4 regions of the Diaphorobacter sp. B2A2W2 genome follow, and region 1 is predicted to be linked to each of the others. Evidence: predicted binding sites of a transcription regulator. Region 1 holds the regulator's gene; each other region holds the start of a gene.
What was found. The regulator LexA, encoded in region 1, represses DNA repair genes until DNA is damaged. The targets are predictions, from matches to a motif close to ACTGTATNNNNATACAGT.
Positions count from the first base shown of each region.

Region 2: the regulator LexA is predicted to act here: its motif matches at 1,936-1,953, upstream of imuA (translesion DNA synthesis-associated protein ImuA).
Region 3: the regulator LexA is predicted to act here: its motif matches at 1,678-1,695, upstream of AC1PPL_RS15170 (DNA topoisomerase IV subunit B).
Region 4: the regulator LexA is predicted to act here: its motif matches at 1,480-1,497, upstream of AC1PPL_RS03000 (VRR-NUC domain-containing protein).

Region 1 covers NZ_JBWZOR010000001.1:520,734-524,940, forward strand. The annotation lists gene adk (adenylate kinase) at 1-61, shown strand, start outside; gene AC1PPL_RS02395 (asparaginase) at 149-1,120, opposite strand; gene lexA (transcriptional repressor LexA) at 1,203-1,877, shown strand; gene AC1PPL_RS02405 (hypothetical protein) at 2,039-2,440, shown strand; gene AC1PPL_RS02410 (pyridoxamine 5'-phosphate oxidase family protein) at 2,562-3,062, shown strand; gene hrpA (ATP-dependent RNA helicase HrpA) at 3,292-4,207, opposite strand, start outside.
Region 2 covers NZ_JBWZOR010000001.1:185,846-190,052, reverse strand. The annotation lists gene AC1PPL_RS00850 (Y-family DNA polymerase) at 1-1,185, opposite strand, end outside; gene imuA (translesion DNA synthesis-associated protein ImuA) at 1,151-1,918, opposite strand; gene AC1PPL_RS00840 (HD-GYP domain-containing protein) at 2,034-3,347, opposite strand; gene AC1PPL_RS00835 (3-oxoacid CoA-transferase subunit B) at 3,500-4,138, opposite strand; gene AC1PPL_RS00830 (CoA transferase subunit A) at 4,142-4,207, opposite strand, start outside.
Region 3 covers NZ_JBWZOR010000010.1:9,618-13,824, reverse strand. The annotation lists gene AC1PPL_RS15185 (class I SAM-dependent methyltransferase) at 1-245, opposite strand, end outside; gene AC1PPL_RS15180 (hypothetical protein) at 248-376, opposite strand; gene AC1PPL_RS15175 (MFS transporter) at 379-1,596, opposite strand; gene AC1PPL_RS15170 (DNA topoisomerase IV subunit B) at 1,712-3,694, shown strand; gene AC1PPL_RS15165 (lytic transglycosylase domain-containing protein) at 3,735-4,207, shown strand, end outside.
Region 4 covers NZ_JBWZOR010000001.1:656,995-661,201, forward strand. The annotation lists gene AC1PPL_RS03000 (VRR-NUC domain-containing protein) at 1-1,472, opposite strand, end outside; gene AC1PPL_RS03005 (response regulator) at 1,582-2,259, shown strand; gene AC1PPL_RS03010 (ATP-binding protein) at 2,256-3,716, shown strand; gene AC1PPL_RS03015 (redoxin family protein) at 3,724-4,207, shown strand, end outside.

The sequences.
Region 1 (4,207 bases):
CCAAGGCACCGGCAGCGTGGAGGAAATCACCCAGCGCGCCCTGACGGCACTGTCAAGCTGACGAACCCGCCGCCGGCGCCCGCCAACGCCCCGCAACGCGGGGCGTTGTGCTTTGTGTCCAGGCAAGCGCCTCGGCCCATGACGGTGCTTATGAATTAGCGGACTGCATCAGCTCCAGCAGCAGGCTGACCCGTGCTTTCACGGGGCTCAGCCCATCCGCATCGCGCCAGGGCGTGCCCGTCAGGTCCATCATCCGCCCCTGCGGGCAGCGCGAAGCCACGCGCACCTGCACCCCGGCCGCCACGGCACGCGCGAGCGCGGCCTCCAGCGCATGGTGCAGCGTGCCATTGCCGGTGGCGGCCACCACGATGCCGTGCACGCCCTTCTCCACCAGCCAGTCCACCAACGCGCCATCCACGCCGGCGTGGCTGAGGACGATTTCCACGCGTGGCCAGGCGGCACCTGGCGGGATCGGCACCAGCGCGCCATGCGCGGGCTGTTCCACCTGCGGCGCAAGGCCGCGGGCCCAGCGCACGCGCCCCGCTTCCATCCAGCCCTGAGGCCCAGCATCGCCGGAGTCGAACGCGTCCAGCCGCAGCGGGTGCACCTTGCTCACCTCGCGCGCCCCGTGCACCACGCCAGCGGCCGCCATCAGAACCCCCCGCGCTGAGGGGTCGGCCGCTAGAGTGACGGCATCCAGCAGGTTCTGCGGCCCGTCCGGCGCGAGCGCCGTGGCCGGACGCATGGCACAGGTCAGTACCACCGGCTTGGCGGTGGTATCGAGCAGGTTGTGCAGCAGCCAGGCGGTTTCCTCCAGCGTATCCGTGCCGTGGGTGATGACGACGCCGGCAACGGCCGGGTCGGCCAGGTGTGCGGCGCAACGATCGGCCAGGCGCGCCCACACGTCAAAGCCCATGTCCTTGCTGTCCAGTTGCACCACCTGTTCAGCCACCAGCGCGCCGCCCGCGGCCTGCACCAGCCCGGGCACCGCGGCCAGCAATTGCTCCACGCCGATCTGCCCGGCCGTGTAGCCCACGTTCGCACCTTGCACCGCGGAAGAGCCCGCAATCGTGCCGCCGGTGCCCATAACGACGATTTTTCTTGCAGCTGCCACTTGCATCCCTCCAAAAACTGTTCAAAAATACAGATACTGGATTAAAAAACAGTAACCCACTCAACCACCGACCGCATTGGATCGCACCATGCTCGACAGTCCCAAGCTCACCGCCCGCCAGCAGCAGATCCTGGACCTGATCCAGACCGCCATCGCGCGCACCGGCGCCCCGCCTACCCGCGCCGAGATCGCGGCAGAGTTGGGTTTCAAGTCCGCCAACGCGGCCGAAGAGCACCTGCAGGCGCTGGCCCGCAAGGGCGTGATCGAACTGGTCAGCGGCACCTCGCGCGGCATCCGCCTGCGCGGCGAAACCGTGCGCAACATCAATGCGGCGCGCGGCGCCCAGTTCAACTTGCCGATACCCGGCCTGTCCCAGCTCACGCTGCCGCTGGTGGGCCGCGTGGCGGCCGGCTCGCCCATTCTCGCCCAGGAGCATGTGGACCAGACCTATACGGTGGAAGGCAGCCTGTTTGCGCACAAGCCCGACTACCTGCTCAAGGTGCGCGGCATGTCCATGCGCGACGCGGGCATCATGGACGGCGACCTGCTTGCCGTACAGGCAACGCGCGAGGCGCGCAACGGGCAAATCATCGTGGCGCGCCTGGGCGATGACGTCACGGTCAAGCGCCTGCGCCGCACAGGCAGCGCCATCGAACTACTGCCCGAGAACCCCGACTACCCGGTGATCCGCGTCGAGCCGGGCGAACCTTTCGAGATCGAAGGGCTGGCCGTGGGCCTGATACGCAACACCATGCTCATGTAGTCCGTTGAATGCAGCGCCGCCGCAGGTGGCGGGCGTTTGGCAGGCGGTAGCCCGGGCATGCCCCGTGGCTGCGGCATGCCAACCCTGCGGATGCGCGCTTGACGTCCTTGGCAATCCTGCCTGTGTTCCACCTTCATGCCCTGGCATGCCGGAGTCTTCACATGGGATTTGCCCTCTTTGCCTTTGCCTCCCTTTCCCGCCCCTTGCGCCGCCTGCGCCGATGGGGACTGGCCGCACGCCATATGTCGCGCGGCGCGGCACCCTCTGCCTGCACCACGCACGGACGCGTTGATGCACTCCAGGGAGCGACGCCCAACGCCGGCCCTCCCGATAGCCCCGCCGTGGCGGGCATGGCGCCAGAAAACCCGGCCCGCCACCGCGCCTTTGCCATGCCTGCCGCGGATGCGGCCATACAGCACACAGGTCTGCGGCCTGCGATCTCTACCCGTTCGCTCCCCCTGCGCGTGATCCTGCGCCATGACACCGACGACGCCTGCAAGCTCGTGATTTCCGGCCGCATGGCCGATGTGTGCGCGGAACTGGAGCGCCTGGCCCTGCGCTGACCGCGGGGCACTGCTGCGACCACTTCTGACACTTTTCGAAGGCGTCGCGGCCGCAGCGCGTTCATCGCAGGTCCGTTTCTACAATGCACGGCACTTGCAACTGCCCGCCCCCAAGCACGCCATGACCCCCGAGTCCCGCCTGGACCGCTTGCTGCGGCAACTGCTGTGGGGCCGGCGCACGGCCGCGCTGGCAACGCTGCAAACCCTGCCCGGCGCGGAATCGGTGCCATCCATAACGCCAGCGGTGTCGTTCGTTCCGTATGCCATCGACTCCACGGCCCAGGTGCTGGTATTGCATGTCAGCGCCCTCGCCGCCCATACCCGCAACCTGCGGCAATCACCCGCGGTTTCTCTCCTGATCACGGCGCCCGAGGACGCGGCCCAGCCCGTGCATGCGCTGGAGCGCGTTGCCATCCAAGGGCAAGCCGTACTGCTTGCGCCCGAGGCAGCCGCCAGCGCGCGCGCCGCCTACCTGCGGCGCTTCCCTGAGGCAGCGCCCATGACGGCGCTGGGCGACTTCCAGTTCGTGCAGATCATCCCTTCGGTGGGCCGCCACGTGGCAGGGTTTGGCGCGGCGCGGGATTTATCTGCCGAGGAGCTGAAGGCGCTGCTCACGTCTTGACGCTGGGGCGATCAGCGCCGCCAGCTGTTGCATGGCAAGGCGCCGTTCCGCCCAGACGAGCGCTGGCGGCCGCAAGCCCGGTGCCCGAGAAGGCCACACCGGTCGCGGCCAGTGCCAGCTCGGTGACGGGTTGGCGGACGCTCGCCGTGCGCGCCAAAGCATGAACGGCCCCGCGGCGGCCGGTGGCGGCACACCTGTCCTGCAGGCTTGCCTCGCGCGCGAGCCGCTCTCAAGACACCAGTTGCGACCAGACCTTGTCCAGCCGCTTGCCGCTGACCGGATACGGCGTGCGCAACTCCTGCGCGAAGAAGCTCACGCGCAGTTCCTCCAGCATCCAGCGGTACTCTTGCATGCGGGCATCCACCTGGCCCTTGCGCTCGGCCACCAGGCGCCAATAGCGCTGCTCCAGCGGCTGCAGTTCCTTGAGCTTGGCGGCATCGCGTGCCGGGTCGGCGCGGTACTTGTCCAGGCGCGTGGCGATGGCCTTGAGGTAGCGCGCGTAGTGCTGCAGCTGCGCCCAGGGCGCGGCGGCGATGAACTGCTTGGGCATCAGGCGCTGCAGCTGCTGTGACGCGTCGGCCGTGGCCTCGGGAGCGTTCTTGGTGTCTTTGATCTTGCGCTGCGTGGCGGCGTATTCGATGAGGATGGCCGCCGCCATGCGCGCCACCTCGTTGGCGATCAGCGTGAGGCGCCCGCGCCCATCCTGCACGCGCTGCTTGAACTGTGCCTCGTTGCTGGGCAGCGGCTCTTGCAGGAAGGCGCGGTCGATGGCCACGTCGATGATTTGTGCGCGCAGCTCCTCCTGCGTGCCCAGCGGCATGAAGGCCACGGCCATTTTCTGCAGATCGGGGATGTTCTTTTCCAGGTACTTGAGCGCGTCCTTGATCTGCAGCGCAAACAGCCGGCGCAGGCCCACGCGGTGGCGCGCGGCGGCGACTTCGGGTTCGTCGAACACCTCGATGCCCACCGCATCGCCATGGTCGATGAGCGCGGGGAAACCGATCAGCGTCTGGCTGCCCTTGGCGATCTCCATCAGCTCGGGCAGTTCGCCAAAGCTCCAATCCTCGTAGCGGGCATCGGCCTTGCGGGCCGGGGGCGCGCCGACAGGCGGTTCTTTTTTGATAGCTGCTGGCGCCCGGTTTTCC
Region 2 (4,207 bases), 330 kb from region 1:
CAAGCGCAGCGGCTGGCCGTGCAGGCAAGGCCGGCTGCCGCGCAGGGCCAGCGGCCGCGCAGGCCGCACGAGCCAGGGCGGAAGCAAGGGCGCGAGGGTGCAGTCCTGTGCGGGCGCCGGCGGCGCGGCGCGGGCCGCCAAGGCCGGTTGCCACTGTTGCATGCATTCGGGACGGTGGTCTGCCTGGGACCGCGGCACCCGCAGGCTGTCCGCGCCCAGGCGGGCCGAGAGGCGCTCGACGAACTGGTGCCAGGGCTCGCCCTGCCCCGCCCCCGCGTCGCCTGGCTGGGGCGGCAGCAGGTCCGCGCTGGCCTGTGGCATGGGCGCGGTTTGCAGGCTGCGCAGCGCCAGCCGGCTCACGGGCGCGGCCAGGCGCTGGTGCGCCAGGCGCTCGGCCAGCAGGCGGCGCAGGTGCGCCATGCCCTGCAGCGGTTCGGCCGTGCGCAGCGTGAGGCTCTGCCAGGGGGGCAGGTCCACGCCGTCGATACGGCGCAGGTCATGGCGCCAGGCCAGCTCCAGCGCCTGCACGCCCTGGTGGCGCGCGCGCAGCCAGCCCTGCAGTGCATCCAGCAAGCGCTGGCCGGCCCACAGCAGCGCGGGGGCCGATTCGGCCAGCGCGGGCAGTTCCAGCTCCAGCGCGAACTGCTCGGGCAGCGTGATCCAGTCCAGGCCATGCGGTGCGTCGCCCCAGGCACGGTCCAGCGCCGCCAGGGGTTCGGCGCCGAAGCGCCGCGCCACCCCGGCGCGCGGCAGCGCACGCACGGCGCCCCAGGTGCGGCAGCCCAGCTGCTGCAGCGCCTGGGCATGCGGGCGCAGCGCCGAGAGGGTGGCAACCGGCAGATCGTGCGGCAGCCGCCGTGGCACGGGCCGGCCCTGGCGCTGCAGGCGCAGCAGGGCCAGGGCCTGCAGCGCCGTGGGCGCACTGGCCCAGAGAGGTCCGCCCTCCAGGGTTTCGGGCCCGGGGGGTGCGTGGTCACGCAGCAGGCTTTGCAGAGCGGCGCGCCCGCCCCACAGGCGTTCGGTACCGCTCACCTCCAGCAGCAGCGCCTCGTCCACAAGGGCCACGCGCGGCGTGAAGCGCAGCGCCCACCAGCCCTGCGCGACAGGCGGCAGGCCGATCACGGGCCCGGTGGCAGGCCCGGTCGTGGCCTCAATGGGTGGCAAGTGCCAGGCAAGCCAATGCATCCTCCACCTCCTGCGGTGTGTGGCCCCCCATGCCCCAGGCGGCCGCCTGCACCTGGCGGCGCCATTGGGCCTGTGCCTGCAGCGCCGCGGCCAGTACCGGCGTGCGTGCGGGCAGTGCCACGGGCTGCGCCAGCGGCGGGCCGCGCCGCTTGACGACATGGACGTGCAGCTCCTCGCCCTGCGGTTGCAGCCACAGGCGCAGCGGCGCGGGCGATGCCTGCGCGCGCGAGCGCTCGGGACGCATCACCCACAGCAGCTGGCGGTGCTGCGCGGCCGCCAGCTGCAGCCGCCGCAGCACGGCGGCAGGCACCTGCGGCAGCCAGGCCAGCACGGCGCGCACGTCGCGGCAACGCAGCGCCTGCTCGCAAGCCCAGGCCGCGGCCATGTCCGCACGCGGGCTGGGCGGGTGAATGCAGCACAGCCGGTCGGCGGTAAGCCCCACGGGTTGCAGCGCCGGCAGGAAGGGCTCCAGCGGCGGCGTGACCAGTACCGCGTGTCCCGGGCCTTGCGCCAGGTGCGCGGCCAGGGCCGGCATCACCAGGGTCCACTCGGGATGGGCCTGGGGAGGCAGCAGCAACTCGCTCATGCACCCCAACGGCCACCCCCCACCGGGCAGTTGCGCATCCAGCGGCGCATGGCCCGTGGCCAGCGCCGGCTGCGGCGCGTGCGCCCAGGCATCGCCCTGCCAGACGCCGGGCAGCGCGTTCAGGGAAGAGGAAAGAAAAGCCGCCATGCGAACCGCCGATGAATACTGTTCAAATATACAGTAATCATCGGCGGTTGGCGGCTCCAACCCGGCCGGCGTCAGGGCCTAGCGTCTGATCCGGCGGTGCGTCAGGGAGCGAATCTCAGCGCTGCGCCAAGCGCACCGCGCAGGCATCGCGCCACTGCACGACCGCCTGGTCGCCCGCCTGCGGGCTGTGCTCCAGCGTGAGCCAGCGGCTGTGGGTGGCATCCACGATGCCCTGCAGTTGCCACAGGGCTTCCCGCCCCAGCAGAGCCAGTTCGGCCAGGCCTTGTTCATCGCCCTGCAGGTATTGCAGGGCTTCGGCCTGCTGCTGGGGATGGGAGCCGGCCTCGAACAGGGTTTTTTGCAGCGCGGAAAGCCGCTGCTCCACGAAAGCGCAGGCCTCGGATTCCGCCGCCTCTGGCGACAGCCCGGCGCGGCGGGTGTCCCAGTCGCCGAAGGCCGTGGACAGCTGTTCAATGAGCCGCTCCACATCTGCCGGCGTGACCTGTACATCGGTCTGCACGGCGCGTATCTGCAGCACGGGCAGCAGACAGGCGATGAGCGCTGCGGGGAACTTGCGGTGGTTCAGGCGCAGCGTGAGCGACAGGCGCTGGGCCGCGGCCTCGTTGGCGTATTTCTCGAAGAAGGCGGCCACCACCTCGGCCACCATCAGGATCTGCCCCATGAGCGAGATCTGGTCCCCCTGCAGGCCGCGCGGATAACCGCTGCCATCCATGCATTCATGGTGTTCCAGCACGGCCTGCTCCACCACGCGCGGGAACATGTTCTGCCCCCGGATGATCAACATGGCCGTGATGGGGTGCGCCATGAGCTGCTGGCGCCCGACGGCCGTCATCTTGTTGGCCGGGTCGTGCCAGACGGGGTCCATGTGCAGCACGCCGATGTCGTGCAGCAGCGCCGCCGTCGCCAGAGGCACGCATTCGCGGTCGCTCCAGCCGCTCTTGATGCCCAGGTACACGGCCGCCAGCATCATGCGCACGCTGTGCTCGAACAGCGCCGGATGCTGCTCGCGCATGACGGTGAGCTTGAAGGCCAGGGACGGCGGCAGCAGCAAGGCGCGCACGGGTGCAAGCAGCTTCTCGGCGGTCATGCCATCCAGCGTGTGCACCAGCAGATAGGCCAGCGTGTCGTGCTCGCACTGCGACGCGGCCAGCTGCACGATGGACTGCACGCTGACCATGTCGTCCATGGCCAGATGCTCGTCGATGCTGCCGCGCAGCTTGTGCTTGACCAAGCGGTCGTAGAGCCGGCTGTCCACGCGCGCGCCCTTGTCCACCAGCTTGATGCCCCGATCGGTGTAGAGCGCTTCCTGCGTGACCACGGTGCGGCGATCGGCCATGTCGGTGATGGCACGCAGGTAATGGCTGTCTCCGTCGGCAAAAGCCGCCGGGCTGAGGTCGGGTGCGTTCATGCGCAGACGAAATGTTAAAAAATGTCACGCGCACTATACGGTGCTTTGCCTTGCGCAAAAAGACAAAAAAGCCGGGTGATCCCACCCGGCCCGTAGTTTTGGCCCCGCGCCCCCGCCGTGCATGCGCATGGCGGCCTGGCGGGTGCCTGTCCTCAGCGCAGCAGCGGCACGCCGGTCTTGGACTGGATGTCCTCGAAGCTCACGTCCGGCGCCAACTCCACCAGTTTCAGGCCTTCGGGGGTGACGTCCATCACGCCCAGGTCGGTGATGATGCGGTCCACCACGCCCACGCCCGTCAGCGGCAGCGTGCAGGCCGGCAGGATCTTCAGGTCGGTGGTGCCGTCCTTCTTGCGCGCCACATGCTCCATGAGCACGATCACGCGCTTGACACCGGCCACCAGGTCCATGGCGCCGCCCATGCCCTTGACCATCTTGCCGGGGATCATCCAGTTGGCCAGGTCGCCCTTCTCGCTGACCTGCATGGCGCCCAGGATGGACAGGTTGATCTTGCCGCCGCGGATCATCGCGAACGACTGGTCCGAACTGAAGATGGACGAACCGGGGATGGTGGTGACGGTCTGCTTGCCGGCGTTGATGAGGTCGGCATCCACCTTGTCCTCGGTGGGAAAGGCACCGATGCCCAGCATGCCGTTCTCCGACTGCAGCCACACCTCTTTGTCCCCGGTGAAATTGGCCACCAGCGTGGGAATGCCTATCCCTAAGTTGACGTAGAAGCCGTCTTCGAGTTCTTGCGCGGCGCGGGCCGCCATCTGATCTTGGGTCCACGGCATGGTTCAGGCTCCTGCTTTCTCGGTGATGGTGCGCTTCTCGATGCGCTTCTCGGGGTTCGGGTTGTGCAC
Region 3 (4,207 bases), on a different contig from region 1:
GGCCAGGGGCCAGCCTCGATATCCGCAACGATCGTTGCGCCCCATGGTGCTATTCTTTCGATAGCTTCTGGCGCTTTATCTATGCCCGTTACCGGGTGTTTTCTTTCATAAAACCAGCGCATGTGACGGCCGTGACCGCAAGCCACGTCCAGCACACTGCCGCCCGCAGGCACCAGGTGGGACCAGCGCTGTATCCATTCCGAGGCCGCGGGCAGCGGCGCATGGGCGGTGCCGTGCGGGGCCATCGTCAGAAGCAGGCCCAGATCTGGTCCGCCAGCGTCAGCATGAAGTCGGGCTGCAGGTACAGCACGAACACCCCCAGCAGCACCGCGAGCAGCGCTGCTGCGACGATCGACCGCTTGTACAGGGTGCGCATGGTCAGGCCGCCTGAGGGGTGGCGCGCACGATGGCGCCCTCGCGTACGGGCAGGTTCACCAAGCCGGCGAGGATGCCCAACACAATCGCCAGGTACCACACGATGTCGTAGCTGCCCGTGCGGTCATACAGATAGCCGCCCAGCCACACGCCCAGGAAACTGCCGATCTGGTGGCTGAAGAACACGAAGCCGCTGAGCATGGACAGGTGCTGCACCCCGAAGATCTGCGCAACGGTGGCATTGGTGGGGGGCACCGTGGACAGCCACAGTGCGCCGATCACGGCCGAGAACACGTAGACCGACAGCGGCGACAGCGGCACCAGCAGGAAGATGGTGATGGCCACGGCACGGGCGAAATAGATGAACGCCAGGATGTGGCGCTTCGGGATCCGTTGGCCCAGCGAGCCCGCGATATAGGTGCCGAACACGTTGAACAGCCCGATCAGCGCCAGCGCATAGCTGGCCACCTGGGGCGTGAGGCCCTGGTCGCGCAGATAGCTAGGCATGTGCACACCGATGAACACCACCTGGAAGCCGCACACGAAGTAGCCGGCGGTGAGCAGCAGGAAGCTGCGGTAGCGCAGCGCCTCGGCAAAGGCCTCGCCCACGGACTGGGTACGTTTGATGGGGGCGCTGCCATGAAAGCCCGGCTCGCGCAGGCCGAAGGCTAGCGGAACGATCAGGATCACCATGGCCGAGAGCACCAGCAGGGCCTCTTGCCAGCCCAGGCGCAGGATCAGTTGCCCCTCCAGCGGCACCATGAGGAACTGGCCGAACGAGCCCGCCGCAGCGGCCACGCCCATGGCCCAGGAGCGCTTGTCGGCCGGGATCTGCCGGCCCAGCACCCCGTAGATGATGGCGTAGGTGGTGCCCGCCTGTGCAGCGCCGATCAGCACGCCCGTGGTCAGCGAAAACAGCAGCGGCGTGGGAGACAGCGCCATGCCGGCCAGGCCCATGGCGTAGAGCGCTGCGCCGCCGATCAGCACGCGGAAGGCGCCCAGGCGGTCGGCCAGCATGCCGCCAAAGATGCCGAACAGACCCCAGGACAGGTTCTGAATGGCCATGGCCAGGGCAAAGGTCTGGCGTGTCCAGCCCATGTCCTGGGTGATGGGCTGCAGCCACAGGCCGAAGCCGTGCCGGATGCCCATGGACAGAGTAACGATGGCGGCGCCGCAGATCAGCACCTGGGCCATGGACAGTTTTCGGGTTGCGTCGTGCATCCGGCGAATGTAGCGAAAACCCGTTTCGCCTGCTTGGCGCCCCCTGTGCAGCACGCTGGCGGGGCAAGAAAGCGTCACCATCCTGGTTTTATATCCAGCACTACAATCCGCCGCCATGGCAGTCAAACCCGCATCCACCTCCGCCAGCGACTACTCCGAAGGCTCGATCCGCGTCCTCAAGGGACTGGAGCCCGTCAAGCAGCGGCCGGGCATGTACACCCGCACCGACAACCCCCTGCACATCATCCAGGAGGTGCTGGACAACGCGGCCGACGAGGCACTGGCGGGCTTTGGCAAGAAGATCAAGGTGACCTTGCACACCGACGGCTCGGTGAGCGTGGAGGACGACGGCCGGGGTATTCCGTTCGGCCTGCATCCCGAGGAGAACGCACCGGTGGTGGAACTGGTGTTCACCCGCCTGCACGCGGGCGGCAAGTTCGACAAGGGCAAGGGCGGGGCCTACAGCTTCTCGGGCGGCCTGCATGGTGTGGGCGTAAGCGTCACCAACGCCCTGGCCACCCGGCTGGAGGTGGCCACCCACCGCGAGGGCCAGGTGGCGCGCCTGGTGTTTGCGGGCGGCGATGTGACCGAGCCGCTGGCGGCGCGCCCGCTGCAGGCGGGCGAGCGCAAGCAGGGCACCACCGTGCGCGTCTGGCCCGACGCCAAATACTTTGAGTCCAGCAACCTTCCGATGGGCGAGCTGACGCACTTGCTGCGCAGCAAGGCGGTGCTCATGCCCGGCGTTACGGTGCAACTGGTCAATGAAAAGACGCGCGACACCCAGACCTGGCAGTACAAGGGCGGCCTGCGCGACTACCTGGCGCAGACGCTGAGCGCTGACCCGGTGATCCCGCTGTTCGAGGGCGAGGGCTTCGCCGACCGCCACAACGAGAGCTTTGCCGAGGGCGAGGGCGCCGCATGGTGTGTGGCCTTCACCGAGGAAGGCCAGCCGGTGCGCGAGAGCTACGTGAACCTGATCCCCACCAGCGCCGGCGGCACCCATGAAAGCGGCCTGCGCGACGGCCTGTTCAACGCGGTCAAGAGTTTCATCGAGCTGCACTCGCTCCTGCCCAAGGGGGTGAAGCTGCTGCCCGAGGACGTGTTTGCGCGCGCCAGCTATGTGCTGGCGGCCAAGGTGCTGGACCCACAGTTCCAGGGGCAGATCAAGGAGCGGCTGAACTCGCGCGACGCCGTGCGGCTGGTGTCCAGCTTCGTGCGCCCGGCGCTGGAGCTGTGGCTGAACCAGCACGTGGAATACGGCAAGAAGCTGGCCGAACTGGCCATCAAGGCCGCGCAGACACGGCAAAAGGCCGGCCAGAAGGTCGAAAAGCGCAAGGGCTCGGGCGTGGCCGTGCTGCCCGGCAAGCTCACCGACTGCGAAAGCCGTGACCTGGCCTACAACGAGGTCTTCCTGGTCGAGGGCGACTCGGCCGGCGGCAGTGCCAAGATGGGCCGCGACAAGGAAAGCCAGGCCATCCTGCCGCTGCGCGGCAAGGTGCTCAACACCTGGGAGGTCGACCGCGACCGCCTGTTTGCCAACACCGAGGTGCATGACATCTCGGTAGCCATCGGCGTGGACCCGCACGGCCCGAGCGACACCCCCGACCTGTCCGGCCTGCGCTACGGCAAGATCTGCATCCTTTCGGACGCGGACGTGGACGGCTCGCACATCCAGGTGCTGCTGCTCACGCTGTTCTTCCGCCACTTCCCCAAGCTCATCGAGGCCGGCCATATCTTTGTCGCCCGGCCACCGCTGTTTCGCGTGGACGTGCCGGCGCGCGGCAAGAAGCCAGCGGCCAAGGTGTATGCGCTGGACGAATCCGAGCTGGAAAGCATCCTCGACAAGTGCGCCAAGGACGGCGTGCCGCGCGAGAAATGCCAGATCAGCCGCTTCAAGGGCCTGGGCGAAATGAACGCCGAGCAGCTGTGGGAGACCACGCTCAACCCCGACACGCGCCGCCTGCTGCCGGTGCAGTTGGGCACGTTCGACTTCTCCGCCACCGAGGGCCTGATCACCAAGCTCATGGGCAAGGGCGAGGCCGCCGCGCGCCGCGAGCTCATGGAGCTGCACGGCGACCTGGTGGATGTGGACATCTGACGAAGGCACCCTCGCCATGACTGCGCGCCTGGGATACTGTATGCGTAACAGCCTTTTGGGGCTTTTGCGCACGACTGGAATGTGCTGCGCGCTCCTGTTTTTGCAGCAAACCGCGCATGCGGACCTGTGGGCCTTCGTGGACGAGCGCGGGGTGACGCATTTCGCCGCGCAGCAGCTGGACGAGCGTTATGCGCTGTTCTTTCGCGGCAACGACTTCGACTCCGAGCGCGACGGCTCCAACACCGGACGTCAGGGTGCGGCCGATGTCTCCACCGGGCCGGCCAGTCCCTCGGGGGCGCGGCTGCTGGCCTTCTTCGAGGGGTCGCACGACTACAAGCTCGTGCGCCAGCACCTGCGCTCGGCGTCGGCGCGCCATGGCGTGGACTACGCGCTGCTGCAGGCGGTGATCGCCACCGAGTCGGGTTTCAACACCCGTGCGGTTTCGCCGCGCGGCGCCGTGGGGCTGATGCAGCTCATGCCCGCCACCGCCAGCCGCTTCGGCGTGAGCGGCGA
Region 4 (4,207 bases), 140 kb from region 1:
CGGGCATACAGCCGCTCCAGGTGCGCGGGCGGAATGCAGTCCAGCGCCAGCGCCAGCAGCTCGGCGCTCAACGCGCCCCAGGCCACGAAGGGCGACTGGGTGCCGTGCTTCTCTTCAAAGCGCTGCAGGATGGTGGCGCGGTAGCGGCCGTCGTGCAGCTCGGCCAGGCAGGCGTTGAACAAGGCCTGGCGGCGGGCCACGAAGTCGGGCGCGCCCAGGTCGGCCGGGCCGCTCTGGAACGGGTGGAAGAACGCGCCCGGCAGCGGCGCAAAGATGGCCGGCCAGCACAGCAGGCCGAACAGCGCGTTGACGAGCGTGTTCTCCACATAAAACACCGGTGCCTCGGCGCAGTGCCAGTGCGCGCGCAGCGCGTGCTCCACCGACTGGGGCGGCGTGGGCGCGGGCAGTTCCACGTCCATGCGCAGCGCAGCCACGGCCGGGGCCAGTGCCGGCCGGCGCGGCCCGCCGCCCTGCCCCAGGCTGCGGCGCAGGCGCGGCAGCATGCGCGCCACGCGCTGGTGTTCTTCTTCACTTTCAGGAGCAGCCAGCGCTTGATGGGCAAGGGCTAGGGCCTGATCGGAGCATTGCATGCGCTCCAGCACGCGGATCTGGCGGTGGCGCGCACCGGGGGCGCGGCTGGCGGCGTAGGCCTGCGCGGCCAGCGGCCAGTCGTGCGCGCGCTCGCAGGCCTGGCCCACGCGCAGCAGGACCCGCGCGCGGCGCTGCTCCAGCCACGGCGTAGCGCTGTGCGCGGCGGCCAGCGCCTGCAGCAGCGCTGCGGCATCAGCGCCCTCCGCGTCCAGCGCCTGGCGGCAGGCGCTGAGGGCGAGGTAGGTGTCCACATCGGCTGGGCTCTGGAACGGGCGCGAGGCAGCGTCCAGCGGCACGGCCTCGTAGCGGAACACGCCCAGGTCGGCCAGCACGAACTCCGCCCAGCTCTGGTGCAGGTTGCCGAAGAACATGAGCCGCAGCCGCTCGCAGCGCGCGCCCACCGTCACCTGCCACACGGGCTCGTCGGCATGCGGGTGCCAGGCGGCGTAGGGCTGCCGCAGGTCAGCGCGGTCGGCCAGGGCCTGCAGCATCTCGGCCTTGCGCATGGTGGGGTGCAGCGCAGTGCCCTGCAAAATCTGTAGCAGCTCGCGCTTGGTGTGCAAGGCAAACAGCTCCGATAGACCCAGAGGCGCATCGGCGCACAGCCAGCCCCGCGACAGCAGCGGCGCGGCGGCGTCGCGCGTGTCGGGAATCTCGTCATAGGCCAGCTTGCTCGCGCGAAACCACGGCCCGCGCCGCATCACCATGCGCACCAGCAGGGCCTGTGCGGCCTGGGGTAGTTGCCGAAAGTCGGTGAGGAACTGCAGGTCGTCCACACCGAGCAGGTCGCCATAGCGCGTGTGCAGCCAGTCCAGCGCACGCTGGAAGTTGTGCAGGTAGTAAAAGCGGTGCGGTGCGGGCGCAGGGCCGGGCTGCGGCATACAAAAGACTGTGCGTTTATACAGTCAATGATACCGACGCAGCGGGTGCGCCGTTAATGTGGGGATAACGCGCCGTTCCTAGAATGCGGGCTTTTGCCAAGCGGGCCGCATGCACATCCTGATCGTCGAAGACAACGCGCTGGTGGCCAGCGGCATCCAGGCCGGGCTGGAGCTGCACGGCTTCACCAGCGACACCGCGGGCAGCGTGGCGCAGGCGCAGGCCCACATGACCAGCCGCCAGTTCGATGCCTGCGTGCTGGACTTAGGCCTGCCCGATAGCGACGGCATCAGCCTGCTGCGCCAGTGGCGCGCCAAGGGGTTGGCGCTGCCGGTGCTGATCCTTACCGCGCGCAGCACCATCGAGGACAAGGTGGCCGGCTTTCAGACCGGCACCGACGACTACCTGACCAAACCCTTCGACCTGCAGGAGCTGGTGCTGCGCCTGCGCGCCCTGCTGCGCCGCGCAGGCGGGCGCACCAGCGACCTGCTGGCGCTGGGCGACTGCCAGGTCAACATGGCCACCGGCGAAGTCACGCGCAACGGCGTGGCGATAGACATCTCGCGCCGCGAATGGGCGCTGCTGCAGGCCCTGCTGCAGGCGCACGGGCGCGTGCTGAGCGCGGCGCAGCTGCATGACAGCCTGTACGGCCTGGACCAGGACGTGGGCAGCAACACCGTGAACGTGCACGTGCACCATCTGCGCAAGAAGCTGGGCGCCGATGTGATCGACACCGTGCGCGGCCTGGGCTTTCGGCTGGGCACGCGGTACTGCGGCGGTGCGGCATGACGGCACGACCTATGCAAAGCCTGCGGGTTCGGCTGGTGCTGGGCCTGAGCCTGACCATTTGCCTGGTCTGGAGCGGCGTGGCGATCTGGCAGTTCATCAACATGCAGCGCGAGCTGCGCACGCTGCTGGACGACCGCCTCATCGCATCGGCCCGGATGGTGGTGGGCATCGTGCAGCAGTTCCAGCAGGCCGAGCTGGCGGCAGCGCCGCGCGCCAGCAACGATGCGCTGCTGTCGGTCATTGGCCGCGATGGCGTGGCCTGCGAGGTGAGCCTGGTGCGCAGCGAAGTGGACATCCTGCCCATCGCGCGCACTAACAACATCCCGGACATGGCCTCTGCCGGCAGCGCGGGCTTTGGCCAGATCACCAAGGGCGGCAAGCAGTGGCGCACCTATGTGCTGGAGGACAAGGGGGTGCGCGTGGCCACCGCCGACCGGCTGGATGTGCGCGACCAATTGGTGCAGACCTTCGTGCGCACGCTGGTGCTGCCCTTCGTGCTGGCGCTTGCCGTCATCCTGCTGCTGACCTGGTGGATGGGCACGCGCAGCCTGCGCCCGCTGCAGCGCCTGCGCGAGGAGCTGGTGCAGCGCCCACCCCACGACCCCACGCCCGTGCAGTCGGGCCGCGACGTCAAGGAACTGGCCCCGCTGGTGGACAGCCTGAACCAGTTGCTGGCGCGCATGGACGCCAGCATGGAACACGAGCGCCGCTGGACCGCCGACGCGGCGCATGAGCTGCGCACGCCGCTCACCGCCATCAAGACCCATGTGCAGGTGGCGCAGCTGACACTTGCCGCGGGCAACAACAACGCCAGCCCCGACAAGGCCGCCAACGCACTGCGCCAAGCGGGCGAAGGCATCGACCACATGCACGCCACGCTGGAGCAACTGCTGCAGCTTGCACGCGTGGAAAGCGCCAGCGCGGGAGAGGCGCGCGCCACCGTGGGCACCGGCATCGCGCAGGCCTTCCGCCTGGCCTGCAGCCAGTCCCTGCAGCGTGCCGAGAACGAGGGCATTCAGTTGCCCTCCCCACCGCTGGACGCGGCAGAAATACCCGCCGACCCGGCAGCCTGGCAGGCAATACAGCTACCGCTGCCCCCCGCGCTACTGGCCTGCGCCATCACCAACCTGATCGACAACGCGCTGCGCCATCACCAGGGCCCCACCCCTGTGAGTGCCACGCTGCGCTGGCAAGCCGATGCTGCCGGTCCGGGCACGGTGGAAGTCTGTGTGCGCGACGAAGGCTCCGGCCTGACCCCTGCGGAGTGCGAGCAAGCGCTGCGGCGTTTCTGGCGCAAGTCCAGCACCTCGCCCGGCAGCGGCCTGGGCCTGACGATCGTGCGCCGCATCGCCGAAAGCGCCCATGGCACGCTGACGCTGGAGCCGGCCGAGCCCGGCCTGCGGGCGCGGCTGTGCCTTCCGGCGCTGGTGGTGACCTCTTCGGCGGCAAAGGACTGACGCCGCCGTGGACCGCGTACTGCACCTGGGCCCACTGGTCCTGCCGTGGATGTTGCTGGTGCTCCTGGGCGCCTGGCAGTTGGGCACGATGGTGCATGAGCGACTGGCCGCACGGCGTGGCCTGCCGGGCGGCCCGCATGGCTGGCTGCTGCCCCTGGTCGCACTGATCGCGGCGCGGCTGGGCTTCGTGCTGCGCTATGCGGATCTGTATGCCAGCGCGCCGGTGGCTGTGCTCGACATCCGCGACGGCGGGTGGTCGCCCTGGGCGGGCCTGGGCGCCGCGCTGCTCTATGTCGCGCTGCTGTGGCTGCGGCGCAGCCCATGGCGGCAGAGCGCCACGGCAGGGCTGGCCACATTCGCCGGAGTATGGCTGCTGGGTTGGGGCGTGCTGCAGGCTACGGCACCGCGCGAGCAGGCCGCCCTGCCCTCATGGCAAGGCGTGGCGCTGGATGCGCGCACGGTCGCCCTGCCAGAGCTGAAGGGGCAGCCCG